One region of the Kitasatospora sp. SC0581 genome, then DNA from elsewhere that is predicted to be linked to it. Evidence: riboswitches for the same ligand, from Rfam matches in the RefSeq annotation. Region 1 holds a riboswitch; each other region holds the start of a gene.
The links. Region 1 has a riboswitch for cobalamin ahead of ACLWS4_RS34285 (prenyltransferase/squalene oxidase repeat-containing protein). Riboswitches for the same ligand answer to the same signal wherever they lie in the genome.

Region 1 (7,457 bases):
AGGGCCAGCCACAGGTAGTAGGCGAACCCGCGCGCCCACGGCGCCTCGCTGCGGCGGGCGGTGACCACGAAGCCGAGCACGGCGAGGACGAGCAGGAGCAGCAGCGGGTTGGTGGTGCGGCTGGCCGCCGTCGCCAGGGCCAGCGCCCAGGCCCACCAGGCCAGCGGGTGGAGGTTGCGCGGAACGCGCCGGCCCCCCGCGGCCCGCCCGGGGGCGCGCTGCGGGGAGCCGGACTCGCGTGTGTCGAGCGTGCCCACCGGATCACTCGGCCCGTCGGCGGCGGCGCCGGGCGGCCACCACCGTGGCCACGCCCAGCGCCACGACGAGGACCGAGCCGAGCACGGCGGGGACCATCGACCCGGAGTCGTGCGGGGCGTCGGCCACCGGGTTGGCGTCCACCACCCCGCCGGGCACGGCTGCCGCGGACGTGGGCCCGGCCTCGGCCGCGGCCGTCTGCGGTGTCGACTGGTCGCTCGGGGCGTCGGTCGGCGGGGCGGTGGACGGCTCGGCCGGCACCGGCGTGGGGTCGGGCACGCCCGACGGGGTGCTGCCGTCCCCGGGGGTGGCGGCGGGGTCCGTCCCCGGGGTCGCGGCGGACGCGGGCGGACGGGCTCCGCCGGGCTGGGGTGTGGCGGGGGCCGGGGCCCGGCCGCCGGTTGAGCCAGTGCCGCCGGTTGACCCGGAGCCGCCGGTCGCACCGGAGCCGCTGCCGCCCGTCGTACCGGATCCGCCCGTCCCGCCGGAACCGCCCGCCGCTCCGCCGGAGCCGCCCGTCGTGCCCTGGCCGGGGTCGGCCGGCTGCCCGCCCGGGCTGGAGTTGTGGGCCCGGACGCTGTCCGGCGAGATCGTCGGACGCCCTTCGGTGCCCTCGACGTTGGTGCCGCCGAAGATCCACAGGTCGACGCTGCCGGGCTTCGGCTGGTAGAGCATCGCGCCGAGCTGGCTGTAGGACCACTCGTTCTGGCCCGGATCGGCGTGCCAGTACGACCAGTACGCGGTGGCCGGGGGCGTCAGGACGCACTTCTCCTGCTCCGGCGTCGGGTACTGCTTTCCGCCCTGGAAGCCGCTGTAGCCGATCCGGCAGATGAAGGCCGGCCCGTCGTGCCCGGTGCCGGTGGTCTTCCAGCCGCCCTGGTTGAGCAGGGTGAACCCGGTGGTGGGCGTGGTGCCGCAGGAGCGCAGCAGCGGGCCGCCCCACTTCCCGAAGTCCACGGCGAGTACGGCACCGGAGGTGGTGGTGCACTGCTCGATCGGCAACGGGGTCGCGGCGGCCGGGGCGGTGCCCGCGGCGACGCCGCCGAAGGCGAGCGCGAAGGTCAGCGACGCCGCCCCGGACAGCCGGGCGAAGCGCGTGCCGAGCCCCCGGCTCACCGGTGACGCCCCGGGGCGGCCGCGGTGCGGCGACGGGCGACGAGGACGGCCCCGGCGCCGAGCGCGGTCAGCGCGCCGGCTCCCGCCGTCAGTGCCAGTGCCTGGCTTCCGGTACTGGCCAGGCCGCCTGAACCGGTCCGCACCGGTACGCCCCCGGCCTCGGCGGCACCGCCGGACGACGGGGCGTCGGTGGCCGGGGCCGGCCCGGTCGTGGTGGGCGAACCCGTCGGGGAGGACGTCCCCGTCGGGGTACCTGTCGGAGTCCCGGTGGGAGTAGGCGTCGGCGTGCCCGCGAGGTCGCGGGACAGCGTCCCGAAGGAAATGCCGGTGGCACCGCCCAGCACCTGCGTGGACGCGCGGACGTCCGACCCCCGCTGCCCGGCGGCCGCGACGTTGAACCCGCCGTCGCCGTTCTGCTGCCCGGCGAGGAAGTCGAGCGCCTTGGCGATCTGTCCACCGTAGGCGGCCTGGCGCAGCGTCATGCCCTGGACGGCCAGCGCGGCCGAGTTGGTGGAGTCGCCGGACGCGCCGGGGAAGCCGCCGTCGGGCAGCTGCCGCGCGGCGAGCCAGCCGAGCCCCTGGTCGACCGCCCGGGCGGCCTCGTCCCCGGGGACGAGGGCGAGGGCCATGACGGCCATCGCCGTGCTGTCCACGTCGGAGTCGCCGGTGGCGGGGATCAGGCTCGGCCAGGAGCCGTCCGGGTGCTGGAGGCCCTTCAGGTAGGCGATCGCGGGGGCGGCGCCGGTGGACTCCCCGGCCCGAAGCTGGGCCATGACGGCGAGCGCCTGGGAGAAGACGGAGGTGGCGTAGGCGTAGTTGCCCGGGGCGGCGCAGCCGGTGGTCGCGTCGGCCTTGGCGCACACCAGCGCGGCGAGGGCGGCGATCAGGTCGTGGCCGCCGAAGTCCCGCGGGTTGCGGCCGACGGCCTCGGCGAGCAGCGCCTCCTTGCCGATGGACCCGCCGCCGGCGTACTCGGTGCCGATCGCGGTCCAGTCGTTGACGGTGCGCTCGCTCGCGTCCTTGCCCTGCTGGTCGAGGAAGTCGACGATCCGGCGCAGCGCGGCGTCGTCGGTGCCGGTCGCGGCGAGGGCGTAGGCCCCGTCGATGGTCAGGCCGAAGTCGGCGAAGGCCGGGAAGCCCTCGTAGTAGTGGCCGTCGATCAGGCGGGACGGGTCGGTGAGGTAGGCGCTCCCCCTGGCCGCGTCGGGCTTCCTCCCCGCGGGCGGGGTCGGCGTGGTGGTGGGGCCGTCCGGGTTGTGCCGGACGGTGGTGAGATCGGTGCCGGTGAGGGCCAGGAGGGCCTGCTCGGTGGCGACGGCGTCCGGGTCGGTGGTCGACTCGTCGGGGCCGAAGCCGCCGTCCTTGCCCTGGCGGGCGGCGAGCCAGGCGGTGGCGGCGGCCCGGCGGGCGTCCTGGCCGGTGGCCCGGAAGACCTGGGCGGCGATCGCGGTGCTGGTGGTGTCGCCGGGGGCGCCGGGGTACGGGAGGAGGGAGCCGTCGGGCTGCTGGCTCGCCGCGAGCTGGTCGGCGGCCTTCCTGGCGGCCGCTTCGTAGCCGGGGGCCGTCCGCAGGGCGAGGGCGGCGATCGCGGTGGCGGACGGGTCGGACTCGCAGTGGTCACCCGCGACGATCATCGAACCGGCCATGCCGCCGTCGGCGCACTGGAAGGCCGCGAACCGCGCGAGGGCCGGGGCGGGCGGTGTGACGCCGGCGCGCTGGAGGGCGATGACGCCGAGGGACTGGACCCAGGGCGAGGACGCGCCGAGGAAGTCCCCGGCGGCGGTGCACCTGCCGTTCTCCCCCGCCCCCGTGCAGACGTGGTCGGTGAGCGCGGCGACCGGGTCCCGCCCGCCGAAGGCGCGCGGGTCGCGGCCGGTGCTCTCGGCGACGAGGGCCAGCAGGGCGGCGGCCCTGGTGTCCGGCGCGCCGGCCGGCCCGTCGGGGTGCAGGAACGCGTCGGTGTGGGCGTCGAGGAAGGCGACCACCTTGCGCAGCGCCGGGTCCTGCGTCCCCGCCGCCGCGAGCGCGATGGCGGTGAGGGCGGTCCGGGGGTAGTCGGGCCCCGGGGCGGCCCAGTTCTCCATGTGGTCGCCGCCGACGAGTTGGCCGGCCAGCCAGGCCGCGGCGGCCGCCGGGTCGCCCGTGGCGGAGGGGGATCCGGTGGGGCTCGGGGTCGTACTCGGGCTCGCCGTCGCCGACGGGGAGGCGGAGGGCGAGGGGCCGCCGTTCCTGGCGCGGACGGAGTCCGGGGTGAAGTTCGGCGCCCCGCTGGTGCCGCCGATGTCCGTACCGCCGTAGACCCAGGCCTCGACCTCGCCGGGCTTGGGCTTCTGCGTGCCGGCCCCGAACCGGCTGTAGGACCAGGCCTGTTGGCCGGGTTCGGCGATCCAGTACGACCAGTACGCGGTGGCCTGCGGGGTGTTGACGCACGGCTCCTCGGCCGGTGTCGGGTACTGGGCGCCGCCGTTGAAGGTCCCGGTCCCGAGCCGGCAGATGAAGGCCGGTCCGTCGTGCTCGGTGCCGGTCGTGGTGAAGCCGGCGTTGTGCAGCAGGTTCATGCCCGTCGTGGGGTGGGCGTCGCAGCCCCGGACGACGCCGCCGCCCCAGTGGGTGAAGTCGACGGCGACGATCGCGCCCGTCGTCGCCGTGCACTGCTCGATCGGGTCGGCCGAGGCGGTACCCGGGTACCCGAGCAGGACCGTGCCGCAGGCGGCGACGGCGACGGTGCCGGCGACCACCAGCGAGGCGAGGTCCCGGTTCCTGTGACGTGTGCGATTGCTGCTGACCCTCACGACGACTCCCTGGTCGGTCGACACGCGAGGCGACGGCGCAGCCGACGGTCGCCCGCGGGCACGGGGCCGTCGAAACCGCGTCGTAGTCCGCGACGACGCAAGTGCTCTGTGAACAGACCCCCGGTCCAGGCATTCCGGCTCACCCACCCTCAGGTGGGTCCACGGTTGCGGGTCAGCGCCGGAGTTGGACCGGCTTCCCCTGAATGCCGAGGGCAAAAAATCGGTTCATCAGACCACGCTGACCGACGGAGAGTCAACGGGGCGTCAGGTCGATCACATCACCTCGTCGGGCGATGGACCTGTGCGGTAGCGTCCGCGGTGGCCGAGCGGGGGAACCCGGTGCGAACCCGGGGCTGACGCGCAGCGGTGTGGGGCGGTGACCGTGCCGTCCCGAGCCCGAATGCCCGCCCGGCCATGCACCACGGCGAATGCCGGCCCACGCGATCCGGGCGGCGACCGCTCCGGCAGTCGCGCGCCCCGAGCGGACGCGGGAGTCCCGGGGCAGGGTCGGCGCCCGCCACCCCAAGGAGCCTGTCCCGTGCCCCTCCGCACCTCGTCCCGCGCCGCCTCGGCGACCACCGTCGCCCTGACGGCCGGCGCCCTGCTGCTCTCCGCCGTCCCCGCCCACGCGACGGCCACCCCGGCCCAGATAGCCACCTCCAAGAGCACCGGCGTCACGTACCTGAAGTCCCTCCAGGCCGCCGACGGCAGCTACGTCACCGGCGGCGGACTCTCCAACGAGTGGGCGTTCAGCGCGCTCGCCGCCGCCGGAACGGCCGCCGCCGACGTGACCCCCGGCGGGGACAGCAGCAGGAACGCCCGCCTCGTCTACCGCAACCAGCTCGCCGCCCCCGGCTGGCCCGGCACCTCGCCCGTGGCCACGGACTACGAGCGCGCCGTCCTCAACGCTTACGCGGCCGGCATCGACCCCGCCCGCGTCGGCCCCGGCCGCAACCTCCTCGCCGACCTCACCGCCTACTGGCAGACCGCCGAACCCGGCTACTACGGCCCGTCCGCCAACTTCAACGGCACCGTCTTCGGCCTGCTCGCCCTCGCCGGCGCCAGGACCCAGGCCGGCGCCCAGCGCGCCCCGCAGCCGCTGCTCGACGCCTCCGTCACGGCCGTGCGCGCCAACCAGCACAACGACGGCGGCTGGAACTACAGCAAGGCCGCGGGCGACCCGACGGCACTCGCCCAGGGCAGCGACATCGACATGACGGGTGCCGCCATGGCCTCCCTCTGCACCGCCGGAGTGCCCAACACCGATTCCGCGGTCGTCGCCGCCAAGAACTTCCTCAAGGGCAAGCTCGCCTCCTCCGGCGCCTTCAACGCCATGTTCGGGGTGAACACCGACTCCAACGGCTGGGCCGTGTCCGGCCTCAACGCCTGCGGCATCAACCCCCAGGGCACCGACTTCACCAGCGGCACCGGCAAGACCCCGGTCGACTTCCTGATCTCCCAGCAGTTCAAGCCCGGCGGCGGCTTCAAGTACCTTCCCACCGACACCAGCCCGTCCGCCTACGCCTCCGTCGACGGCCTGCGCGCCGTCGCCGGTGCCGGGTTCACCGCCACCCCGCCCGCCCCGACCACCGCGGGCGAGCCCGCCTGGGCCGCGACCACCGACTTCACCGCCGGCACCGCCGCCCGGCTCCCGCTGGTCGTCGACGACGGCACCGGCGCGCTCAGGGTCTGCGCCGTCACCCTCACCCCGACCGGCACCACCGCGACCCTTGGCGACGTCCTCGACGCGGCCGCCACCGCGACCCCGAGCGGCTGCGTCACCTCCGTCACCCCGTCCACCGGCGGCGGCACCGTCACCGCGCTCAACGGCACGGCCAACGCCGGCTCCTCCACCTGGAAGCTCAGCCTGGACGGCGCCACCGCCACCCCGGCCGCCCGGGCCGCGACCGTCCACCTCGGCGACACCGTCTCGCTGCGCTACGGCGGCTGACCGCACGACGCGACGCAGGACGGGGGCACCGGCGCCCCGGCCCCTTCCGGAGAAGGGGGCGGGGCGCCGGTGGCCCTCCGCCTGTCAGGGCGCGGTGGTGCCCGGCTGTGCGCCGGCGCCGAAGGACCAGCCCTCGACGTCGCCGGGGGCCGGGTCGTAGCTGCCCGCGCCCAGGCTGCTGTATGACCAGGGGCCGCCGTGCTGGGCGTGCCAGTACGACCAGTAGGCGCTGCCGGTCGGGTTGGTGCAGGTCGTCGGCAGGGCGTTGATGGTGCAGACGAAGCCCGGGTAGCGCGGGTGGAAGGCGTACGAGAATCCGGCGCCGGTGAGCGCGGCCAGGCCGCTGGCCGGGTCGCCGGGCGCGCAGCCGGTCTGGATGCCGCCGCCGACGGCGGTGAAGTCGACCACGACGGTGACTCCGGTGGTGCCGCCGCAGGCGGCCGCCCGCGCCTGCGGGGCCTGGACGGCGCAGACGCCGAGCAGTCCGGCGGTGAGGGCCGCCGCGGCGGCGATCGACCCGAGCGTACGGCGGGCCGGGGTGGGGGTGTCGCTCATCGGTGAACTCCTCGCGGTGTCAGCGTGGTTCAGCGCGTGGCCGGGACCGGCGGGCAGGCCTGGGTCGGGGCGTCGGGGGCGGCCCCGGAGGCGGAGAGCGTGGACAGCGGGGTGCCCGCGAGGCCGAGGACGGCCTGCGCCGTGGCCCGGGCGCCGTTGCCCGCGTTGAAGCCGGTCGCGTCGTAGGCGACGGCGCCGCGGACCGCCGGGTCGGCGGAGCAGCCCTGCTGGAGCTTCACCAGCCGGCCCCAGGCCTTGAGGCCGGGGCCGAGGCGTCCGCCGGAGAGCAGCGCCTGGGTGGCCAGGCCGGTGCTGTTGGCGTTGGAGGCGGTCGCCCCGGCGGCCGCGAAGCCGCCGTCGGCGTTCTGGTGGGCGGTGAGCCAGCCCAGGCCCGTGTTCGCCTTGGCGGCGCGCCCGGTGGCGGCGAGGGCCTGGACGGCGAGCGCGGTGGCGTCGGCGTCGCCGGTGCAGGCGGCCTGGCCGAAGGAGAGCGGGAAGCCGCCGTCCGCGCACTGGCTGTTCGCCAGGAAGTCCACGGCCGCCGCCGGGGCGCCACCGGGCGTGCGGTGCAGGGCGATCACGGCGAGGGACTGGCCGAAGGCGTTGCTGTAGTCGCCCCACTGGGAGCGGTCGGAGAACCGGCCCTCGGCGGTCTGCAGCGAACGCAGGCGGGCCGGCAGGTCGACGCCGCCGAAGGCCGCCGGGTCCCCGCCGCGGACCTCGACGGCGAGCAGCAGCTTGGCGGTCGCGCCCGCGTAGGCCTCGGTGGTGCCGTCGCCGAGGTAGCC
Region 2 (7,457 bases), on a different contig from region 1:
ATGGCCTGGCAGCCGACCGGCTCCAGCGGCGCCAAGCGGAACAGGACCCGGCGGTTCTGGATCGGCGTCATCGCCTGGGGCGGCGGAACCGCCCTGCTCTGGGTGCTGCTGAGCATCTGGCGGATGCTCACCATGGGCCCGCTGAACTTCGCCCTCGTCCTCGCCTCCGGCCTCTTCTACGCCACCATCGTGGGCCGGGTCCTCGTCCAGCCCCGCCCGACGGAAGCAGTGTGATCGCCATGTCCGCCCACCCGAGACGGGCCGGCCGGCTCCGTCACCGGCTGGCGCTCCCGCTGCTGGCCGCCGCCGGCCTGCTGCTCACCACCGCGTGCGGCCCCGAGGACCCCGGCTTCGCGATGCAGAAGGACCTCGCCCAGGCCGCCCCGGCCGCCACCCCGGCTCCCGGCGCCCCCGGGACTCCCGGCACTCCGGGCGCGACCCCCGCCGCGGGGGGCACCGCGCCGGCCGCGCCCGCCACGCCCAAGGCCCTGCCGGCCGGCGTCCCGTACGACGTCACGCCGCTGCTCAGGCCGAGCCACAAGTACCTCGGTGCCGCCCTGCCCGACGTCCCCGCCACGATGGACGCGCTGCCCGGCTACCGCGACGCGATCGGCAAGCAGCCCAACGTCCTGGAGTTCTACGCCCACTGGAAGGGCGGCTTCGACACCGCGGGCGCCCGCCGGATCCACGACGCCGGGGCGCTGCCCTTCATGGCCTGGGAGCCGCACGACCGCTCGCTCGCCTCGATCGCGGCCGGCGACACCGACGACTACGTGCGCGGCGTCGCCAAGGCCGTGGCCAAGTTCAACCTGCCGATCGCCGTCAGCATCGCCCACGAGATGAACGGCGACTGGTACCCGTGGGGCCGTCAGGCCGCCACCCCCGAGGACTTCGTGGCCGCCTGGCGCCACGTCCACGACCTCTTCGACCAGGCCGGCGCCACCAACGTGATCTGGGTCTGGAGCCCCAACATCACCGACCCCGCGCCCAACACCCGCCTGGAGCCGTACTACCCCGGCGACACCTACGTCGACTGGGCCGGCATGACCGGCTACTTCACCAAGACCGGGCCCAAGACCTTCGACGCGCTCTACGGCCCGACCATGGCCGAGATCCGCGGCTTCTCCCAGAAGCCCTTCTTCATCAGCGAGACCGCCTCCGAGCAGGGCAAGCGCCAGCACGCGGACATCGACCAGCTGTTCTCCGGGCTGGAGGCGCACGACGACATCGTCGGCTTCGTCTGGTTCAACATCGTCAAGCGGGCGGACTGGCGGGTCGAGGCCGTGCCGGACACCCTCGCCGCGTTCAAGCAGCGCGTGTCCGACCCCCGTTACGGCTTCGACATCCGGAACCCCTGATGAGCACTGAGTCCGAGTTCTCCCCCGTCCCGCACGGCCGCTCCGCCCACGACCCGGCCGCCGAGCCGGACCCGGACGGGCCCGGCGCCGTGGCGGTGGACAGCCCCGACGGGCCCCGCCCCGCCGTAACGGTCGACAACCCCGACGGCGTCGAGCTGGCCCCGTACACCATCCCGCGGGTCCCCGCGATCGGCTGGGACCCGGGCACCAGCCCCCGGCGCCGGTGGATCGCCCGCGGGCTGCTGGGCGCCGTCCTCACCGTCCAGGCCGCCCTCTCGCTGCGCCTGCTGGCCGCCGCGCACCCCGACGAGGCCGCCGCCATGGTCGCCGGCCGCCAGCAGCTGGCCCACCTGCTGCACGGCACCCCGGTCACCACCGACCTGGTCGACCGGGTGCACGGCTCGCCCTGGCTCTACCCGCCGCTGGCCGGCGCCGCCGCCGACGCCAACGGCATCTGGGGCACCCGGCTGCTCAGCCTCGGTTTCGCGCTGCTCACCACGGTCCTGCTGTACTCGCTGACCCGGCGGCTGTTCAACGAGCGGGTCGCCATCTGCGCCATCGCCGGGTACGCCGTCCTCCAGTCCACCGTCGTGGTCGGCTTCTACGCCGCGCCCGAGTCCCTCGCCGTCCTGCTGGTCGCCCTCGCGGCCTGGACCACGGTGTTCACCGCCGGCCGCCATCCGGCCCTGGCCCTGCTCGCCGCCCCGCCCACGGCGCTGGCCTGCGCCACGGCCTACTCCGCGGCCTTCGCCGTCCCCGCCCTGGTGGCCCTCGCCTTCGCCTGCGCCCGGCCGTACCACCGGGTGGGCCCGGCCGCCCTGCGCTCACTGCTGACGGCCCTCGGCACCCTCGTCCTGCTGCTCCCGTACGGCACCCTCGGCAAGGTCGCCGGGTGGTCGCCCTCGCGCGGCAACGCCCCCGGCTCGGCCGGCTCGGTCCTGCTCGGCACGCTCCAGTGGGCCGGCCTGTTCACCGTCCTCGCGGTGGCCGGCACCATCGCCTACGCGCGCCGCGAACAGATGCCCGAGCACGACGCGCCGGAGAAGGAGCCCCTCCCCACCACCCGGGGCCGGCGCGCCCTGCTCGGGGCCGTCCTGACCGCCACCGCCCTGCTGGTCCCCGCCGCCCACCTGTGGACCGGCACCTCCGGCGCGCTGTTCCGCCACCTCGGCTACGGCATGCTGCTGGCCGCCCCGCTCGCCGGGGTCGGCCTGACCCGGCTGGTCGGCGCCCACTTCCGCCACCCCCAGCTCGGCATCCTGGTCTGGGTCGCCCTGCTCGCCCTCGGCCTGGAACAGTCCGCACTGCGCTACCAGAACGGGCCCGACTCCGGCCGCCTGCTGGCCGTCCTGCGGGTCCACACGGAGCCCCAGGGCCGCTACCTCACCGAGGTCGACGGACTCGCCGAGTACTACCTCGGCGGCGTCTCCAAGCCCGAGCAGTGGGTCTCCGCGCGCGCCGGCACCGACTACCGCGACGGGGCCGGGGTCGAGCACCACGGCGACGACGGCAGCGTCGCCGCGATCCGGGACGGCTGGTTCACCATGGTCGTCCTCGACAGCACCGCGCCGAGGGCCACCGACCGGGCCCTGAGCGAGGCCCTGGGCGCCGCCGGACACTACCGGCTGGTCGCCCAATTCACCTCGCCGACCGGCGATTCGAGCACGTACAAGGTCTATCTGAAGCACTGACCGGCCGCCCGGCCCACGCACATCCGCGACACGACAGGCACAACATATGGTGCCGCCGCAGTCCGGCGGCACAACATGTATGCTCGCTTCTGCTGTCGATGCAGGGGAACCCGGTGCGAATCCGGGACTGCCCCGCAGCGGTGAGCGGGCGGCTCCAGCAGCCGCACCCCGCGAGTCCGAGTACCTGCCGACGGCGTGCGCCACGGCCCTCCCGCAGAGGCCGCGCCGGCACCAGCAGTACCCCTCCGGGCCTCGCGGGCGGGCCGGGGAGTCACCTCGCGCGACGCTTTTTGCGTTCGCGCCGTGCTCCCCTGCCCAGATCGGCCCGGTGGCCCCCCGAGCACCGCCGCCGATCGCCGCCAGGAGAGAGCGCCTTGACCACCGCTGCCTCAGCCACCCTGCCCGCCCAGGGCTCCGGTACCGCCTTCACCGACCCGACGGTCTCCGACCCCGGGGGCGCGCTGCTGCGGCTGCTCACCGACCGCAGCACCGACCTCACCGAGGTCGACCCCGGCCATGTCGCCGCCGCCGCGCTGCGCGGCCGCCACGCCGGCTCGGACTTCGCCGAGCTGCGCGGGCTGGCCGTGGACGCCGCCGCGTCGATGATCGCCGAGGACCCCCAGTACTCGAAGCTGGCCGCCCGCCTGCTCGCGCTGGAGATCGTCGACGAGGCGAACAGCCAGGGCTCGGTGTCCTTCTCCGCCTCGATCGCCGTCGGCCACACCGAGGGCCTGATCGGCGACACCACCGCGGACTTCGTCGCCAAGCACGCCGCCGCCCTGGACGCGCTGATCGACACCGCCGGCGACGACCGCTTCGAGTACTTCGGCCTGCGCACCGTGCAGTCCCGCTACCTGCTGCGCCACCCGATCACCCGCAAGGTGATCGAGACCCCGCAGCACTTCCTGCTCCGCGTCGCCTGCGGCCTGGCGGTCGGCGACTCCGAGCAGTCGGTGCGCGAGGTGGCCGAGCTGTACGGCCTGATGAGCCGCCTGGAGTACCTGACCTCCTCGCCGACGCTGTTCAACTCCGGCACCCGGCACCCGCAGATGTCGAGCTGCTACCTGCTCGACTCGCCGCTGGACAACCTGGACTCGATCTACAACCGCTACGCGCAGATCGCCCGCCTGTCCAAGCACGCCGGCGGCATCGGCCTGTCCTACTCGCGCATCCGCTCGCGCGGCAGCCTGATCCGCGGCACCAACGGCAAGTCCAACGGCATCGTGCCGTTCCTGCGCACCCTCGACTCCTCGGTCGCCGCCGTCAACCAGGGCGGCCGCCGCAAGGGCGCGGCCTGCGTCTACCTGGAGACCTGGCACGCCGACATCGAGGAGTTCCTGGAGCTCCGCGACAACACCGGCGAAGAGGCCCGCCGCACCCACAACCTCAACCTGGCGCACTGGATCCCGGACGAGTTCATGCGCCGGGTCAACGCCAACCAGGACTGGTCGCTGTTCTCCCCGGCCGACGTGCCGGAGCTGGTCGACCTGTGGGGCGCCGACTTCGACGAGGCCTACCGCAAGGCCGAGCTGGCCGGCAAGGCCGTCCGCACCATCCCGGCGCAGACCCTGTACGCCCGCATGATGCGCACCCTGGCGCAGACCGGCAACGGCTGGATGACCTTCAAGGACGCCTCCAACCGCGCCGCCAACCAGACCGCCCTGCCGGGCCGCACCGTGCACTCCTCCAACCTGTGCACGGAGATCCTGGAGGTCACGGACGACTCCGAGACCGCCGTCTGCAACCTCGGCTCGGTCAACCTCGGCGCCCACGTGGCCCCCGGTGCCACCGTCGACGACCTGCTCGGCGCCATGGACTGGGAGCGCCTCGACGCCACCGTCCGCACGGCCGTGACGTTCCTCGACCGCGTGGTGGACATCAACTTCTACCCGACCACCGAGGCCGGCACCTCCAACTCCCGCTGGCGGCCGGTCGGCCTCGGCGTGATGGGCCTCCAGGACGTCTTCTTCAAGCTGCGGATCGACTTCGACTCCGCCGAGGCCGCCCGCCTGTCCACGCTGATCGCCGAGCGCATCATGCTCACCGCGTACGAGCGCTCCGCCGACCTGGCCGAGCAGCTCGGCCGCCACGAGGCGTACGGCGAGACCCGTGCCGCCCGCGGCGAGCTGCACATCGACCACTTCCCGACGGCCGCCCCGCAGTGGGCCGACCGCTGGACGGCGCTGCGCGCCCGGATCGCCGAGACCGGCCTGCGCAACTCGCTGCTGCTGGCCATCGCGCCGACCGCGACCATCGCGTCCATCGCCGGCGTGTACGAGTGCATCGAGCCGCAGGTGTCCAACCTGTTCAAGCGCGAGACGCTGTCCGGCGAGTTCCTCCAGGTCAACCCGTACCTGGTGCGCGAGCTCAAGGAGCTCGGCGTCTGGGACCAGCAGACCCGCGACGCCCTGCGCGACGCCAACGGCTCCGTCCAGGACCTGAACTGGCTGCCCGCCGGGGTCCGTTCGCTGTACCGGACGGCCTGGGAGCTGCCGCAGCGCGCGCTGATCGACCTGGCCGCGGCCCGCATGCCGTACCTGGACCAGAGCCAGTCCCTGAACCTGTTCATGGCGGCGCCGACCATCGGCAAGCTCAGCTCGATGTACGCCTACGCGTGGAAGGTCGGTCTGAAGACCACCTACTACCTGCGTTCGCGCCCGGCCACCCGCATCGCCCAGGCCGCGTCCGGCACCGCCCGTGCCGCCGCGCCGGCGCCGGTGCCCGTGAACACCCCCTCCCTCACCCCGGAGCAGGAAGCCGCCATCGCCTGCTCCCTGGAGAACCCCGAGTCCTGCGAGGCCTGCCAGTGACCACCCCCGAAGACCGCAAGATGCTGCTCGACCCCGGCTTCGAGCTGACCCTGCGCCCGATGCGCTACCCGTCGTTCTACGACCGGTACCGGGACGCGATCAAGAACACCTGGACCGTCGAGGAGGTGGACCTGCACTCCGACGTCGCCGACCTGGCGAAGCTCAGCGAGGGCGAGCGCCACCTCATCGGCCGGCTGGTCGCGTTCTTCGCGACGGGCGACTCGATCGTCTCCAACAACGTGGTGCTGAGCCTCTACAAGCACATCAACTCGCCCGAGGCGCGCCTGTACCTCTCGCGGCAGCTGTTCGAAGAGGCCGTGCACGTCCAGTTCTACCTGACGCTGCTGGACACCTACCTGCCCGACCCGGAGGACCGCAACGCGGCCTTCGCCGCGGTGGAGAACATCCCCTCCATCCGCCAGAAGGCGCAGTTCTGCTTCAAGTACATGAACGCGGTCGACCACATCGACTCGCTGCAGACCAAGGAGGACCGCCGCGCGTTCCTCCTGAACCTGATCTGCTTCGCGGCTTGCGTGGAGGGCCTGTTCTTCTACGGCGCCTTCGCCTACGTGTACTGGTTCCGTTCGCGCGGCCTGCTGCACGGCCTGGCCACGGGCACCAACTGGGTGTTCCGCGACGAGTCCATGCACATGGACTTCGCGATGTCGGTGGTCGACACCGTCCGCGAGGAGGAGCCCGACCTCTTCGACGACGAGATGGCCAAGCAGGTCACGGAGATGCTGGAGGAGGCCGTCGAGGCCGAGCTCCAGTTCGCCCAGGACCTGTGCGGTGACGGCCTGCCCGGCATGAACACCGCCTCGATGCGCGAGTACCTGCAGGCCGTGGCGGACCAGCGCCTGGCCCGCCTGGGCCTGCCGATCCGCTACGGGTCGACGAACCCGTTCGGCTTCATGGAGCTCCAGAACGTCCAGGAGCTGACCAACTTCTTCGAGCGCCGCGTCTCGGCGTACCAGGTCGCCGTCGAGGGCTCCGTCGCCTTCGACGACGACTTCTAGGAAGCACACGCAACACCAGAGGTGCCCCGCACGGCTCGGCCGTGCGGGGCACCTCTGTCGTTGCGCGCCGTCACCCGGCGTCGCCGTTCCCGGCCCGTCGGCGGCCGGCGGTGAGGTCGGCGTCGGCGGCGGCGAGGATGCGGCCGAAGGTGTGGGCGATGAGGGGCTTGGCCAGGGCCCGGGTCAGGGCCGCGCCGAAGGGCAGTCGGACCTGGAAGGTGGTCGTCCACGCGACCTCCGTCCCGCCGGGGACCTCGATGAAGGTCATCCGGCCGAGTTCGTGCCGGGACGGCGGCAGGCTGCGCTCGACGGTGTAGTCGAAGCCGTACGGCCGGTTGTACGCGGTGACCCGCTCGCGGAACCAGCCGATCGCCCAGGTGTGCACCCGCACCGCCCCCACGCCGTACGGCGCACCGGCGCCCGGCCGGGCCAGGCGGGCCCGGAGGATGAGCGGGGAGCGGGTGTAGTTGGTGGTGGTGGCGCACCAGTCGAACACGTCCTCGATCGGTGCGGCGATGACGCGTCGGACGGTCAAGGTCTCCATGGTCATGTCCCCTCTCTCGGTCGGCGGCGGCGCGGACT
Region 3 (7,457 bases), on a different contig from region 1:
CGGCAAGCTGCCGAAGGCCCAGCGGTCGGCCGGCGCGCTGCGGGTCGGCATGGACGTCAACTACGCCCCGGTGGAGTTCCGCGGCCCGGACGGCAAGCCGACCGGCCTCGACCCGGACCTCGCCGCCGCCCTGGGCCGGATCCTCGACGTGCGGGTCGAGTTCGTCGACACCCCCTTCGACAAGCTGGTGCCGAACCTCCAGGCCAAGCAGTACGACGTGGCGATGTCCGCGCTCAGCGACACCCGCCGGCGCCGGGACGCGGTGGACGAGACCGGCAAGCCGACCGGCCCGGGCGTGGACTTCGTGGACTACTTCATCGCGGGCACCTCGATCGTCGTCCCGAAGGGCAACCCCAAGGGGATCAGGGGCCTGGACGACCTGTGCGGCAAGACCGTCGCGTTCCAGCAGGGCACCACCCAGGACGAGATCGTCACCCGCCAGGTCGGCGTCTGCACCCGGGCCGGCCGCCCGCTGACCCCGCACAAGCTGGACACCGACACCAAGGCGCTGGCCGAGGTCGCCTCCGGCGCCGCCGCGGCCGGCCTGAACGACTACCCGGTGGCCGCCTACGCGGCGAAGACCACCGACGGCGGCGCCCGCTTCGAGGTGACCGGCGGGCAGTCCACCTCCAACCCGTACGGGATCGCGGTGCGCAAGGACGACGGGCCGCTGCGGGACGTGCTGGCCGGGGCGATCGACCAGCTGATCCGCAGCGGCGAGTACGACAAGATCCTGGCCAAGTGGAACGTCGGCGCCGGCGCGGCGCAGAACGCGGTGGTCAACGGGGGCATCTGAGGCGGGGGCGGCGGGCCTCCGGGGACGGCACGGACCGATCTGCATACTTATGCGCAGAGTGACAGGGGCGCGGAATAAGTCCGAATAGCGGACAGCGCGACCCCTCGTTATCCGATTTTGATCTGGATGAGGGCCACCTGACTGTCATCAGATGGCAGGATTCCCCCCATCTCGGATCGAGCCGGCCACTGGTCGAGGCCGTCCGGTCAACGTCCACCTCGGCGGAGGGTGGCGGAAGCAGTACCTCGTACAACCCCGGACGGCTCCCCCGCGCCCGGGCAACTGCACGACCCGGCCTGCACGTACGACGACGTACGGCGACACGCACCCGTACCGAGCCGCGCGGCTCGCCGTTCCGGTGCGCCGCTCCCGCGGCGCGCTCCGCCCGACCTCTCTCCCCCAGGATGGAGATCCCCCTCATGACCACCCGTACCCAGCGCAGCCGGCTCTTCGCAGCCGGTGTGGTCGCCGCCTCGGTCTCCCTGGTGCTGACCGGTTGCAGCAGCAGCAAGAGCGAGAGCAGCGGCGCCCCCAACGCCTCCGCGACCGTCAACGAGGTCAAGGCCGACCCCAAGCTGGCCGGGCTCGTCCCGGACGACGTCAAGGCCGCCGGCAAGCTCCTGGTCGGCGCCGACGCCTCGTACGCGCCGGACGAGTTCAAGGACGACAGCGGCAAGGTCATCGGCATGGACGTCGACCTGGCCAACGCCATCGCCGCCAAGCTCGGGCTGAAGGCCGAGGTCCAGGACTCCGGCTTCACCGCGATCATCCCCGGCATCCAGTCGAACAAGTTCCAGCTCGGCATGTCGTCCTTCACGGACAACAAGGAGCGCGAGCAGATCGTCGACATGGTCACCTACTTCAACTCCGGCAGCGCCGTCGCGGTGAAGAAGGGCAACCCGGAGAAGATCGACCCGAAGGACCTCTGCGGCAAGAAGGTCGCCGTCCAGACCGGCACCACCCAGGCCGACGAGATCAAGGACACCCGCGACCCGGACTGCGCCAAGGCCGGCAAGCCGGGCGTCCAGAACGGCGGCGACAAGTTCGACCTCCAGACGGACGTCACCAACGCCGTGGTCTCCGGGCGCGACCAGGCGATGATGGCCGACTCCCAGGTCGTCGACTACGCGATCAAGCAGTCCGGCGGCCAGCTGGAGAAGGTCGGCGAGACCTACGGCGTGGCCCCCTACGGCGTCGCGCTGGCCAAGGGCTCCAAGCTCACCCCGGCCGTCCAGGGGGCCGTCCAGTCGCTGATCGACGACGGCACCTACAAGCAGATCCTCGCCAAGTGGGGGGTCGAGTCCGGCGCCATCACCACCTCGACCGTCAACGGCGCCGTCAGCTGACCCTCGTCCGCTCCATCTTCTCCCCCGAGGCCACACCGTGAACTCTTTGGACAAGGGGACGGCGGAGCAGGGCCGGCCCGAGACCATCAAGGCCGTCCCCGTCCGCCACCCCGGACGCTGGGCCGGCGCCGTCGTCATCGCCGTACTCGCGGCGATGCTGGTGAGCGCCCTCTTCACCAACCCCGCTTTCAAGTGGGACATCGTCGGTCAGTACCTGTTCCACGACAGCATCATGCACGGCCTGCTGGTGACGCTGGAACTGACCGTGCTCGCCATGCTCATGGGTGTGGTCGGCGGCATCGTCCTCGCGGTGATGCGCCTGTCCCCGAACCCGCTGCTGGCCGGCGTCGCGTGGGTCTACATCTGGATCTTCCGCGGCACCCCGGTGCTGGTGCAGCTGGTGTTCTGGAACTTCCTCGGCCTGATCTGGGCCAAGCTGTCGATCGGCGTCCCGTGGGGGCCGGAGTTCTGGTCCGAGCAGACCAACGTGCTGATCCCGACCTTCGTCGCCGCGCTGCTGGGCCTCGGCCTCAACGAGGCCGCCTACATGGCGGAGATCGTCCGCGGCGGCATCCAGTCGGTGGACGAGGGCCAGACCGAGGCCGCGCACGCGCTCGGCATGAGCCGGTTCCAGACCATGCGCCGGATCGTCCTGCCGCAGGCCATGCGGGTGATCATCCCGCCGACCGGCAACGAGACCATCTCGATGCTGAAGACCACCTCGCTGGTCTCCGTGATCTCCCTGGAGGAGATCTTCCGGGCCGGCCAGGTCATCTACTCCCGGAACTACCAGAACATCCCGCTGCTGATCGTGGTCAGCCTCTGGTACCTGTTCTTCACCTCGGTGCTGACCATCGGCCAGTACTACATCGAGCGCCACTACGCCCGAGGTTCCAACCGCACCCTCCCGCCCACCCCGCTGCAGCGGCTGCGGAGGCTGTTCGCCGGGAAGCCCGCCCCCAGGACGACCGCCGACGTCGTCCCGGGGCTCGAGGGAGGTGGTCACGTATGACCGATCCGACCAAGTCCCCCGCCGGCGCCGCGTCCGGCGAGCCGATGGTCCGCGCCGAGAACGTGCACAAGTCGTACGGCCCGGTCGAGGTGCTCAAGGGCATCGACCTGGAGGTCAGGCAGGGCGAGGTGTTCTGCCTGATCGGCCCGTCCGGCTCCGGCAAGTCGACCTTCCTGCGGTGCATCAACCACCTGGAGAAGATCAACGGCGGCCGCCTCTGGGTGGACGGCGAGCTGGTCGGCTACCGGCAGAAGGGCGACCGGCTGCACGAGCTCAGGGACCGCGAGGTCGCCCTCAAGCGGCGCGACATCGGCATGGTCTTCCAGCGCTTCAACCTGTTCCCGCACATGACCGCCGTCGAGAACGTCATGGAGGCGCCGGTCCAGGTCAAGGGCGAGAGCCGGGCCGACGCCCGCGAGCGCGGGATGGCCCTGCTGGAGCGGGTCGGCCTCGCCGACAAGGCGAAGAACTACCCCTCGCAGCTCTCCGGCGGCCAGCAGCAGCGCGTGGCGATCGCCCGCGCGCTGGCCATGAAGCCCAAGCTGATGCTCTTCGACGAGCCGACCTCCGCGCTCGACCCGGAGCTGGTCGGCGACGTCCTCGACGTCATGCGCGGCCTCGCCGAGGAGGGCATGACCATGGTGGTCGTCACCCACGAGATGGGCTTCGCCCGCGAGGTCGGCGACGCGCTGGTGTTCATGGACGGCGGGGTGGTGGTCGAGTCCGGCAACCCCCGCGAGGTGCTCACCGACCCGCAGCACGAGCGCACCAGGGCCTTCCTCTCCAAGGTGCTCTGAGCCCGTACGCCCGGCGCCCGGCAGGTCACTCCTGCCGGGCGCCGTCGTTTTGCCCGCCCGGGTAATAGGCTGGAGGCAGTCAGCCCGTTACCGACCCCCCTGGAAGGACCCCTGTGGAGCTCGCCGCCTACGCCGATCTCGCCGTCCGGCTGGTGAACACCGAGGAGCCCGAGCGCGGCACCGACTCGCTGACCTCCGTGGAGGCGGTGCGCGGTCTCTTCTCCGACTCCTCGCGGGCCCGCTCGCTCGCCGACGAGTCCGACGTGCCCCGGCTGCGGGCGGTGCGGACCCGGCTGCGCGGGGTCTTCGAGGCCGCCGCCGGCGGGGACGAGATCCGCGGCGTCGACCTGCTGAACAGCCTGCTGATGGAGTACCCGGTCAGCCCGCTGATCTCCGGGCACGACTACCTGGACGACGCCGGGCGGCCGCGCTGGCACCTGCACCTGGCCGACAACTCCCCCACCGCCACCGCCCACTTCAGCGCGGTCGCCTGCATGGGCCTGGCCGTCCACCTCACCGAGCTGGGCGCCGACCGGCTCGGCATCTGCCAGGCCGCGCCCTGCCGCAACGCCTACCTGGACACCTCGACCAACCGCTCCCGCCGCTACTGCTCGGACCGCTGCGCGACCCGCGCCAACGTGGCCGCCTACCGGGCCCGCAAGCGCCTGGAGGCGGAGGCGGCGGCCCGGGCGTAGCGGCCCGCTAGACCTCCTCGACCCAGGCGCCGAGCCGGCGGGCCAGGCCCGGCACCCGGGCCAGCCGCGGGGTGAGCAGCAGCCGCTCCAGCCGGCGCCCCGGCGCCAGCCAGACCGGGCTCGGGCGCAGCCGCAGCAGCACCCGGCCGAGCACCAGCTCGTCCGGGACGGCGCCGTAGCTGCGGCTGTCGCTGTCCACCGGGCGGTTGTCGGAGAGCAGCCACCAGCCCGTGGCCCGGCGCTCGGCGGCCCGCTTCACCACCAGCAGGTCCTGCTGGAAGGGGTGCCGGAAGACCACCACCGCGCCGGGCCGGATCGGCGCGCCGTAGCGGACCAGCAGCCGGTCGCCCTCGCGCAGGGTCGGGACCATCGACGGCCCCGCCACGTCGACCAGCCCGAACGGCAGCGCGCCGCCCGGGCCGCGCTCCCCCGCCCCGGCGCCCTCCGCTCGCGTGCTCCGCGCCACGACTCCTCCTCCCGCCCCCGCTCGCGCCCCCAGTCTGCCGTACGGACCGCCGTCCGTCCGATGTCCGGATTGCGCCGGTTCCCGGTCCGTCTTTCGCCCTAGGCCCACCGCCCGATCGCGAAACCGGGAGGGCGGAAGGGTAATCTCGGGCGCGGGAAGACGATCTAAGGAAGGACTCCCATGTTCTCTCGTCTGTTTGCACCGCGCGCCACCGTCCACGCCCACTGCGACCTGCCCTGCGGCGTCTACGACCCCGCGCAGGCCAAGCTGGAGGCCGAGTCGGTCAAGGCCACCCAGGAGAAGTACCAGGCCAACGAGGACCCGCACTTCCGCGCCCGCGCCGTCATCATCAAGGAGCAGCGCGCCGAGGCCGTCAAGCACCACATCTCGGTGCTGTGGAGCGACTACTTCAAGGCCCCGCACTTCGAGAAGTACCCGCAGCTGCACCAGCTGATCAACGACACCCTGAAGGCCGCCTCGGCCGCCAAGGCGTCCACGGACCCGGCCACCGGCCAGGCCCTGCTCGACCTGATCGCCCAGGTCGACAAGATCTTCTGGGAGACCAAGCAGGCCTGAGCCTGACGCGTCGCCACCCGACCGCCCCCGTCCGCACCGCCGGACGGGGGCGGTCGTGCGTTCACGTCCGACCCGGCCCGGTAAGGGTTGCCTGCCCTGAGTGGCTGTTATGCTGCCAGGGCGTCCGAGGGGGAAGTCCGGTGCGAATCCGGCGCTGACCCGCAACGGTGAGCACGGCCCGTACCCGCCCGTACGGCCGCGCCAGCCCGATCGCCCTCGGCCGCCGACCTCCCGACAACTCGCCGCGGACTGCGAGGGGAACGGCGCCCCGGCACGCCCCCGGCCCGCGCCCGCCCCGGCGCGCTCCCGGCCCGAGGCAAGGCGCACCCGTGAACCGCGCACCCGTCAACCGTGCAGTCGGCCCGCCCACTCGCCGAATACCCGTCGTCCCGCTCGCCGCCGGACTCGCCGCCGCCCTGCTGCTCTCCCTGGTCTGCGGGGTCGCCCTCGGCTCCTCCGGGCTCGGCCTGCCCCGGGTGCTGCGGCTCCTGGGCGCCGGGCTGACGGGCGGCCGGCTGGACGCGGACGAGGCGGCCGCGTACGCGATCGTCTGGGAGATCCGGCTGCCGCGCACCGTGCTGGCCGCCGTGGTCGGCGCCGGGCTGGCCGCCTGCGGGGTCGCCGTCCAGGCCCTGGTGCGCAACGCGCTGGCGGACCCCTTCGTGCTCGGCATCTCCTCCGGCGCGGCCGTCGGCGCCAACGCCGTGATGCTGTTCGGCGCCTTCGCCTCGCTCGGGGTGTGGGCGATCTCCGCCTCCGCCTTCGGCTCCGCGCTGGCCGCCATGACCCTGGTCTACGTCGCGGCCCGCACCGCGTACGGGCTCACCCCGCTGCGGCTGGTGCTCACCGGCACCGCGCTGTCCTACGGCTTCTCCGCCGCCACCACCCTGATGGTCTTCGCCGCCGACCGCGGCGAGGCCGCCCGGGACGTCATGATGTGGCTGCTCGGCAGCCTCGGCGGCGCCACCTGGGGCAAGGTGCCGATCGCCGCCGTCACCGTGCTGGCCGGGCTCGCCTACCTGGCCTGCACCGCCGGGCGGCTGGACGCGCTCGCGATGGGCGACGAGACCTCCGCCTCGCTCGGTGTGGACCCGGACCGGCTGCGCCGCGAGCTGTTCGTGGTGACCGCCGCCGTCACCGGCACCGTGGTCGCGGTCAGCGGGGCGATCGGCTTCGTCGGGCTGCTGATGCCGCACCTGGCGCGGATGCTGGTCGGCGCCGGGCACCGCCGGGTGCTGGTGGTCGCGCCGCTCGCCGGGGCGCTGCTGCTGGTCTGGGTGGACATCGCCTCGCGCACCCTGCTGGCGCCCGCCGAACTGCCCGTCGGGGTGTTCACCGCGGTGCTCGGCGTGCCCGCCTTCCTGGTGATGATGCGCCGCCGCGGCCAGGCCTTCGGAGGTGCCCGGTGACCGCGACGACCGACCCGACCCCGGTGCACGCCCAGGACCTCGCCGTCGACGGCGTCTCGGTGGAACTGGCCGGCACCCGGCTGGTCCACGAGGTGAGCCTGGCGGCCGCCGCCGGGCAGGTGGTCGGCCTGATCGGCCCCAACGGCAGCGGCAAGTCGACCCTGCTGCGCTGCGTCTACCGGGTGCTGAAGCCGGCCGGCGGCGTGGTCCGGCTGGCCGGCGACGACCTGCACGCCCTCACCGCCCGCGAGAGCGCCCGCCGGGTGGCCGCGCTGACCCAGGAGCACTCCGCCGAGTTCGACTTCACCGTCGCCGAGGTGGTCGCCATGGGCCGGCTGCCGCACCGCCGCGGCTTCGGCG
Region 4 (7,457 bases), on a different contig from region 1:
GCGCTCGACGTACGAGCGGCCCATCGCGGCGGCGTCCAGCAGCAGGTCCACCACGTGGTCCTGGAGCAGGTTCACCTCGTCGATGTAGAGCACGCCGCGGTGCGCCCGGGCGAGCAGTCCGGGCTCGTAGGCCTTGACGCCCTCGGCCAGCGCCCGCTCCAGGTCGAGCGAGCCGACGATCCGGTCCTCGGCCACGCCGACCGGCAACTCCACCAGCTGGGAGGGCCGTTCGGAGGAGGACGGGGAGTCGTGCGGCCCGTCCGGGCACTGCGGGTCGGGCGCGGCCGGGTCGCAGGCGAAGCGGCAGTCGTCCACGGTGGCGATGGACGGCAGCAGGCCGGCCAGCGCGCGCACCATGGTCGACTTCGCGGTGCCCTTCTCGCCGCGCACCAGCACGCCGCCCACGGCCGGGGAGACCGCGTTCAGCAGCAGTCCGAGCCGCAGGTCGGCCATGCCGACGATCGCGGTGAACGGATAGCGGACGTCACTCATGCCGTACCCCAGTCCTGTCGTGCCTGACTCTGTGATCGTGCCCGGCCCTGCCGCCCCGCCCGGTTCGGCGGTCCTGCCCAGCCCTGTGCCCGTGTCCGGCTCATGCGTCACTCCCAGGGGCCCCGGGCGGGAGGAACGGCAGCGATCCGGCCGCCGGCACCCCGCCCTCGATCAGCTTCCACAGCGCGTCGGTGTCCGCGTGCTCCTCGATCAGGTCGCCCAGCCGGTCCAGCCGGGCCTCGCGCGCCGCGGCGAAGGAGGTGTCCGGCGCCGGGACGAACGCCCGGCCGGACAACTCGGCGACCTCGCGCAGGAGTTCGCGGCGGAACCCGTCGTTCTCCAGCGCGCCGTGCCAGGTGGTGCCCCAGACCGGGCCGACCCGGCAGCCGTCCAGGAAGGGACTGCCCCCCTCCACGGTCACCACCCCGTGGTGGATCTCGTAGCCCTCGACCCGCTGCCCGAACGCCTCGCCGACCGGCCGCGCCAGCACCTTCTCGACGCCGAACCGCACCCGCGTCGGCAGCAGCCCGAGACCGTCGACGGCGCCCGCCTTCGACTCGACCTCGTCCACGATCGAGTGCGCCAGCATCTGGTAGCCGCCGCAGACCCCGAGGACCGGCAGTCCGGCTGCCACCCGCGCCTTCAGGGCCGGCTCCAGGCCGCGCTCGCGCAGCCAGGCGAGGTCCGCGACGGTGGCCCGGGTGCCGGGCAGCACCACCAGGTCGGCGTCGGCCAGCTCCTCCGGCCTGGTCGCCCAGCGGACCAGCACGCCCGGCTCCTGCGCGAGCGCGTCCATGTCGGTGAAGTTGGACAGCCGGGGGAAGCGCACCACGGCCACCCGCAGCACGTCCGCGCCGAGCGGCCCGGGCCCGTCCGCCCGGTCCGCCACGGTGGACAGGTCCAGCGAGTCCTCGGCGTCCAGCCAGAGCCCGGGCAGCATCGGCAGCGTGCCCAGCACCGGACGGCCGGTCAGCTCGTGCAGCATCTCCAGCCCGGGCGCCAGCAGCCGCGCGTCGCCGCGGAACTTGTTGACGAACCAGCCCGCCACGTGCCGCTGGTCCTCCGCCGACAGCAGCGCCAGCGTCCCGTACATCGCCGCGAAGACCCCGCCGCGGTCGATGTCCCCGACCACCACCACCGGCAGGGCGGCGGCCGTGGCCAGGCCCATGTTGGCGATGTCGCGGTCGCGCAGGTTGATCTCGGCGGGCGATCCCGCGCCCTCGCAGACCACCACGTCGTAGCGGCCGCGCAGGTCGGCCAGGCACTCCAGGGCGCGCTCCAGCAGGACGGGCTTGCGCTCGCGGTAGTCCAGCGCGCCGACCTCGGCCACCGGCCGGCCGAGCAGCACCACCTGGCTGCGGCCGTCCGCGCCCGGCTTGAGCAGCACCGGGTTCATCGCCGCCTCCGGCTCCACCCGGGCGGCCTGCGCCTGCATCGCCTGGGCGCGGCCGATCTCGGCGCCGTCGGCGGTGACGAAGGAGTTGAGCGACATGTTCTGCGCCTTGAACGGCGCGACCCGTACGCCCTGGCGGGCGAGCCACCGGCAGATCCCGGCCGTCACCACGCTCTTGCCCGCGTCCGAGGTCGTCCCCGCGACCAGCAGTGCGTTGCTCATGCCCGTCCCCTCTTCTTCAGCAGTGCCCGCAGCAGGACGTGCCCCGCGACCGTCGTACCCAGCGCCAGTGCGCCCACCCGCCGGGAGAGCGCGCAGGCCCGCTCGATGTCGTCCACCGTCACCGGCCGCAGCTCCGCGCCCAGGACGGGCCGGTGCTCCACCCGCTCGCCGTACCGCAGCGTGCCGCCCAGTCGGACGCCCACCGCGCCGGCGAACGCCGATTCGGCCTGGCCCGCGTTCGGGCTCGGGTGCGCGGAGCCGTCGCGCCGCCAGACCCGCCAGGCGGTCCGGGGCTCGGGGGCGGCGGCCACCGTCAGCAGGGCCGTCAGCCGGGCACCCGGCCAGCCCGCCACGTCGTCCAGCCGGGCCGAGGCCCAGCCGAACCGGGCGTAGCGGGGCGAGCGGTGGCCGACCATGGCGTCCAGGGTGTTCACGGCGCGGAAGGCCAGCAGGCCGGGGGTGCCGGCCAGGGCGCCCCAGGTCAGCGCGTTCACCACGGCGTCGGCGGTGTTCTCGGCCACCGACTCGACCACCGCCCGGGCGATCTGCTGCCCGTCCAGCGCGCTCGGGTCCCGCCCGCACAGGTGCGGCAGCCGCTCCCGGGCGGCGGCGAGGTCGCCGGCGGCCAGCGAGCGGCCGATGGTGCGGGCCTCCCGGGTCAGCGAGGTGCCGCCGAGCACCGTCCAGGTCGCGGCCGCCGCCAGCGCCGCCCGGCCCAGCGGGCGCCGGCCCACCGTACGGTCCAGGGCGACCGCGCCCGCCGCGACCGCGCCCACGCACAGCGCGGTGTACCCGGCCCCGGCGGCGCGGTCGTCGCGCCACAGCCGCCGCTCCAGCCGGGTCGCGGCGCTGCCGAAGAAGGCCACCGGGTGGCCCCGGCGGGGGTCGGCGAAGCGGGCGTCGGCGGCGTAGCCCGCGGCGGCGCCGAGCGCGAACACGGCGGCGCGGGCCAGCGGGCGCGAGGCTCGGGTCAGCGGGCGCGGAGCGGGGGAAGGCGCGCGCGGGGTCATCGGCCGCACGGCGGAGGGCAGCTCGGAGTCCGGCCGGGCGGGGCAGCCTGCATCGCGTGCGTGTCCTCACTCAGGGTCCGCGCCCTGGATCGACGTGACGGCGGCGAGAGTCTCCTGGCTTCCGGGTCGAACGCACCCCCGGAGCCTTCCAGCGGCCGTCGACGGCCCGCCGTGGCGATGTTCCGAGCGTGCTCCCCGGTGACAGTGGCGGGACCGCGCCGGACTTCCACCGGCTTCCTCTCCATGCCTCCGTTTGGCCCCAGGATCCCATCACGGGCCCGAACCGGGAGTCAACCGAGGTCACGGAGGGGTTGGTCACACGGGGACGCCGCTGACGCCCGGTCGGATCGCCCGGCGCGGCCCCGCCCCGACCCCCGCCACCGGCACCCCCTGAGTACCGCCCTGAGCACCGCCCTGAGCACCCCGGGAGCGCCCGCCGGGTGACCCGGACGGCCCAGCCCGGTGGCCGGTCGGGCGGAGCGCCGGTGAACTGGGGCTCGAACACCGTCCGGTCCGTGAAGAACGTCCGTGAACAACGTCCGTGAACAACGTCCGTGAACAACAGAGCGGGGAGCGAGATGCGTTGGGGAACCGCCGCCGTCGTGGCGGCCGCCGCGGTGGGGGCCGCCGTGCTGGTGGTCGGCCGCCGGGCCTCCGAGCGGATGGTCCGTCCGGTGACCGCCGTCCAGGAGTCCGGGCCGGTCCAGGTCCGCGCCCTCGCCGCCGGCCGGGTCACCTTCACCCGCGGCCCCGCGAGCCTGCGCCCCGGCCGCTGGGCGGTGGAGTGGGCGGACGGCGGGCACGCGGTCGTCGAGGAGGTGCTGCACGCCGACGAACAGGGCGTCACCCGCCGACTGGTCCGCGCCGACCGGGGCACCCTCGTCCCCGGCACCGAGGTCCGCTTCACCCCGCGGGTCCACCTCGGCGACCCCACCGAGGCGCTCGGCCTGGCCTTCGCCGACACCACCGCCGACGGCGAGCTCGGCGCCCTCCCCGCCTGGCGGCTCGACGGCAAGCGCGGCACCTGGGTGATCCTGGTGCACGGCCCCGGCGACGACCGCCGGCAGACCCTCCCGGTGCTCCCCGTCCTCGACCGGCTCGGCCTGCCCGCCCTCGCCGTCACCTACCGCGGCGACCGGGGCGCCCCCGCCTCCCCGGACGGGCTCAGCCACTTCGGCGAGACCGAGTGGCGCGACATCGAGGCGGCGGTACGGCTGGCGCTCGACAGCGGCGCGGGCAAGGTGATCCTGTACGGCTGGTCCGTCGGCGCGACCATCGTGCTGCAGACCGTGGCCCGCTCCGCCTGGTCGCACGCCGTCCGCGGCCTGATCCTCGACTCGCCCGTGCTCGACCTGCCCGCCTCCGCCCGCCGGGACGCCGCCCGGGCCGGCTTCCAGGGCGTCGCCGCCGAGCTCGGCGCCCTCGCCGCCGAGGGCCGCACCGGGGTCGACCTCGCCGACTTCGGCCGCATCGCCGACGGCACCGACCTGCGGGTGCCGACCCTCCTCCTGCACAGCCCCGAGGACAGGATCGCGCCCTTCGGCGCCGCCGAGAAGCTGGCCGCCGCCCGCCGCGACGTGGTGAGCCTCCAGCCCTTCCCCGGCGCCGACCACGCCACCCTCTGGAACACCGCCCCCGACCGCTACACCGAACTCCTCCGCCGCTGGCTCACCCCGCTGCTCTAGGGCCTGTCTTCGGACTCCCGTCGTTCGCCCCGCAGAGGCGAGTCCGAAGACCGGCCCTGGCCCCTCAACCACCCCCCCTGTGCGCGAGGGCGTTTTCGGCTGGTCCCCGCCGCTTTTCCCGGTGCGATTCCCCCCGTCCGAGAATGAACGTTCCTCCCATTCCTCCGGGCCCGCGTGAAAAGTCGGCCCGGCCGACTTCCGGTGCGGCTCGATCCCGATCACCGCGCCCGCCATCCGTCCGGATTCGGGCTGGACAGTCCCGCCGGGCGTCGCCGGGCCGAAACGCCCCCGTACGGGCCCCTCGGCTGTCAGGAGCAATATTTGGCCCGGCCCCTTACCCCCCACCCGTACGCACGGTGACCGCCCGAGCATTCCCGGCAACCGGCCCGCCCCCTGTGGCATGGGCAGGTCACACGTTTCCGGCCAGGCGGTTTGCCGTTGTTGCCCGATCTTGCGGAGGTGCCACCGGCGGTCGCCCGGTCGTACGGACAACCGGATGTGACAGAAGGCCGGTACAAGGGGAAGACTGCTCGACGTGACGTCTCGGAACCCGCGCGACCGTGATGCCCCGCTCCCGCCGACGATCGGTACCGGTGCGACGGTGACCCGTCTCCCCGGAACGGCCCAACGGCCCGCCGGTGGCAGGCCGGGCGGGGCGGGAGTCCCCCGTAACGCAGTACCCCGGCGACGAGGGCCCGCTCCGGCTCCCGGGCGGGGCAGGGTTCCCGTGCCGGAGGGCTTTCCGGCACCCTCCGAGCTGGCGCCGCTGGCCCGCCGGATGCTGGTGGACGCCGTCCGGGTCGCCCGCTGGGCCGGTGAGCTGGCCGAGGTCGACAAGCGCGGCGAGCTGCTCCCGGACGACGCCCGCGCGGCGGGCCGGGCCCTGGCCATGACGGTCGGTGCCGCCGCCAAGGCGTGGGGGCAGGCGCTGCTGGTGGGCCTGGTGGAGGCCCGGGACGGCGGAGCCGGCCCCGGCTGGCGCCTGCACGCCTGGGAGCACGACGACGAGGCCGTGGTGCGCGGCTGGTCGGCGCTGTTCGATGCCTGGACCCTGCTCGCCCCGGTGCCGCCCGCGGCGCTGCGCGGCGTCTTCGCCGTCCTGGCCGGGCAGGCCGTGGACCAGGCCCCGCAGCTGCTCTCCTTCCTGCACCTGGTGGACGGCCCGGTCGCCGAGAGCGAGCTGCTGGAGCTGCTGCGCCGCGGCCTGGACGAGCGCCGGGTCGGCACCGGCCTCGGCGGACCCGGCCTGTCGCCGGTGCCGCACGCGGCCTCGGCCGTCTCCGCCGTCCGCGGCACCTGCCGCGCGCCGCAGATCGACACCCCGGCCGCGCCCTCGGACGTGGCCGCCGTCCTGGACTGGATGCTGGACGGCCTGGCGGCCGTCGGCGCCCTGGTGCGCAGGAACGACGCCGCGGAGCTGTCGCCGCTCGGCCACTGGGCGGTGCGGGCGAAGCTGGAGGAGATCTGCACGGTCGCGCAGACCGCGGCCGGGCACATCGAGCAGAGCGCCTTCGAGCTGCTGAACGCCTGCGCGGACTACTCGCCGGGCCCGGCCCGCGCCGAGTTCCGGGCCTGGGTCGCGGCCCGGCCGGCCGACCGGGCGGTGGGCGAGCTGCTGGACGCCGCCCAGGGCGACGACGCGCTGGTGCGCGGGCTGGCCTTCGAGGCGCTGCGGGTGGCCGGCGGACCGGCCGAGCAGGCGGTGCGCGCGGCGGTGGACGAGCCGGTGCTGCGCCCGTACGCGCTGCTGTGGCTGGCGGAGCGCGCGGACGAGGGCGTCGCCCCGGCGGACGTGCTGGGCGCGGAGGACGCGGCCTGGCTCTGGGTGGACACCGCGGCCGCGGTGCTCGACCACGGCGAGACCGAGCTGCTGGTGGGCCACGTCGAGGGCGCCGCGGCGGGCGACCCGGTCCGGCTGTTCGCCCGGGCCCGGCAGTCCGGCCACCCGCGGGCGGCCTCGGTGCTGACGGCGGTCTCGAGCGTGCACCCGGACCCGGGCGTGGCCCGGGCGGCCCGCCGCTCGGCGTTCAGCGTGCACACCGGCGGCGCCTGAGCCGCACGGGCGCACGGGAACACGGGCGCACAGGAACACGGGAACACGGAAAGGGCCCGGAACCATCAGGTTCCGGGCCCTTCCCCATGTCGGTCGTGGGACGGCTCAGCCGAGCCGCGACTCCGCCCGCCGGGCGCGGACGTCGCCGACCTTCTGCCCCACCTTGCGGCGGATGACCAGCAGCGGCGCCATCGCGGCGAGCGTGATCTGGGCGAACGCGCCGACGTGCATCAGGCTGTCGCCGCCGGGCAGCCCGGTCGCCCAGGCGGCCAGGCAGCCGATCGCGACGACGACCCAGCAGAGCGTGGCGGTGGCCAGCAGCCCCTGCGGCTTCGGGTACTCGATCCGGCTGACCATCAGGTACGCGGCGCCGAAGATGGCGAGCAGACCGGGCAGGAACGGCGGGTCGAGCAGCACGATGGCGATCACCGTCATCGCGCCCATCGGGCAGGGCATGCCCTGGAACACCCCGGGCCGCATCTTGACGGCCGAGAAGCGGGCCAGCCGCAGGACCACCGCGAGCAGTACGGTCAGCGCGATCAGCGCCGACAGCTTGCTGTTGGAACCCGGGGAGACCATGCCCCAGACCGCGACGAAGTAGG

Region 2: linked by a shared signal. The riboswitch ahead of ACLWS4_RS16500 (ribonucleoside-diphosphate reductase subunit alpha) and the one ahead of ACLWS4_RS34285 (prenyltransferase/squalene oxidase repeat-containing protein) in region 1 are both predicted to bind cobalamin.
Region 3: linked by a shared signal. The riboswitch ahead of ACLWS4_RS16355 (FecCD family ABC transporter permease) and the one ahead of ACLWS4_RS34285 (prenyltransferase/squalene oxidase repeat-containing protein) in region 1 are both predicted to bind cobalamin.
Region 4: linked by a shared signal. The riboswitch ahead of ACLWS4_RS13805 (cobalamin biosynthesis protein) and the one ahead of ACLWS4_RS34285 (prenyltransferase/squalene oxidase repeat-containing protein) in region 1 are both predicted to bind cobalamin.

The regions. Positions count from the first base shown of each region.
Region 1 covers NZ_JBLRWA010000039.1:28,653-36,109, reverse strand. Annotated here, with positions in the region: gene ACLWS4_RS34295 (CbiQ family ECF transporter T component) at 1-257, opposite strand, end outside; gene ACLWS4_RS34290 (hypothetical protein) at 262-1,371, opposite strand; gene ACLWS4_RS34285 (prenyltransferase/squalene oxidase repeat-containing protein) at 1,368-4,163, opposite strand; cobalamin riboswitch at 4,270-4,414, opposite strand; cobalamin riboswitch at 4,493-4,569, shown strand; gene ACLWS4_RS34280 (hypothetical protein) at 4,702-6,114, shown strand; gene ACLWS4_RS34275 (flagellar hook-length control protein FliK) at 6,199-6,669, opposite strand; gene ACLWS4_RS34270 (prenyltransferase/squalene oxidase repeat-containing protein) at 6,699-7,457, opposite strand, start outside.
Region 2 covers NZ_JBLRWA010000008.1:270,254-277,710, forward strand. Annotated here, with positions in the region: gene ACLWS4_RS16485 (glycosyltransferase family 2 protein) at 1-234, shown strand, start outside; gene ACLWS4_RS16490 (glycoside hydrolase family 26 protein) at 240-1,358, shown strand; gene ACLWS4_RS16495 (glycosyltransferase family 39 protein) at 1,358-3,049, shown strand; cobalamin riboswitch at 3,122-3,256, shown strand; gene ACLWS4_RS16500 (ribonucleoside-diphosphate reductase subunit alpha) at 3,448-5,859, shown strand; gene ACLWS4_RS16505 (ribonucleotide-diphosphate reductase subunit beta) at 5,880-6,875, shown strand; gene ACLWS4_RS16510 (SRPBCC family protein) at 6,946-7,419, opposite strand.
Region 3 covers NZ_JBLRWA010000008.1:233,417-240,873, forward strand. Annotated here, with positions in the region: gene ACLWS4_RS16320 (ABC transporter substrate-binding protein) at 1-796, shown strand, start outside; gene ACLWS4_RS16325 (ABC transporter substrate-binding protein) at 1,216-2,142, shown strand; gene ACLWS4_RS16330 (amino acid ABC transporter permease) at 2,180-3,154, shown strand; gene ACLWS4_RS16335 (amino acid ABC transporter ATP-binding protein) at 3,151-3,951, shown strand; gene ACLWS4_RS16340 (CGNR zinc finger domain-containing protein) at 4,065-4,646, shown strand; gene sodX (nickel-type superoxide dismutase maturation protease) at 4,654-5,016, opposite strand; gene sodN (superoxide dismutase, Ni) at 5,293-5,688, shown strand; cobalamin riboswitch at 5,770-5,895, shown strand; gene ACLWS4_RS16355 (FecCD family ABC transporter permease) at 6,018-7,097, shown strand; gene ACLWS4_RS16360 (ABC transporter ATP-binding protein) at 7,094-7,457, shown strand, end outside.
Region 4 covers NZ_JBLRWA010000006.1:285,640-293,096, forward strand. Annotated here, with positions in the region: gene ACLWS4_RS13795 (putative cobaltochelatase) at 1-492, opposite strand, end outside; gene ACLWS4_RS13800 (cobyric acid synthase) at 593-2,107, opposite strand; gene ACLWS4_RS13805 (cobalamin biosynthesis protein) at 2,104-3,117, opposite strand; cobalamin riboswitch at 3,225-3,358, opposite strand; gene ACLWS4_RS13810 (alpha/beta hydrolase family protein) at 3,696-4,802, shown strand; gene ACLWS4_RS13815 (hypothetical protein) at 5,530-6,855, shown strand; gene ACLWS4_RS13820 (CDP-alcohol phosphatidyltransferase family protein) at 6,961-7,457, opposite strand, start outside.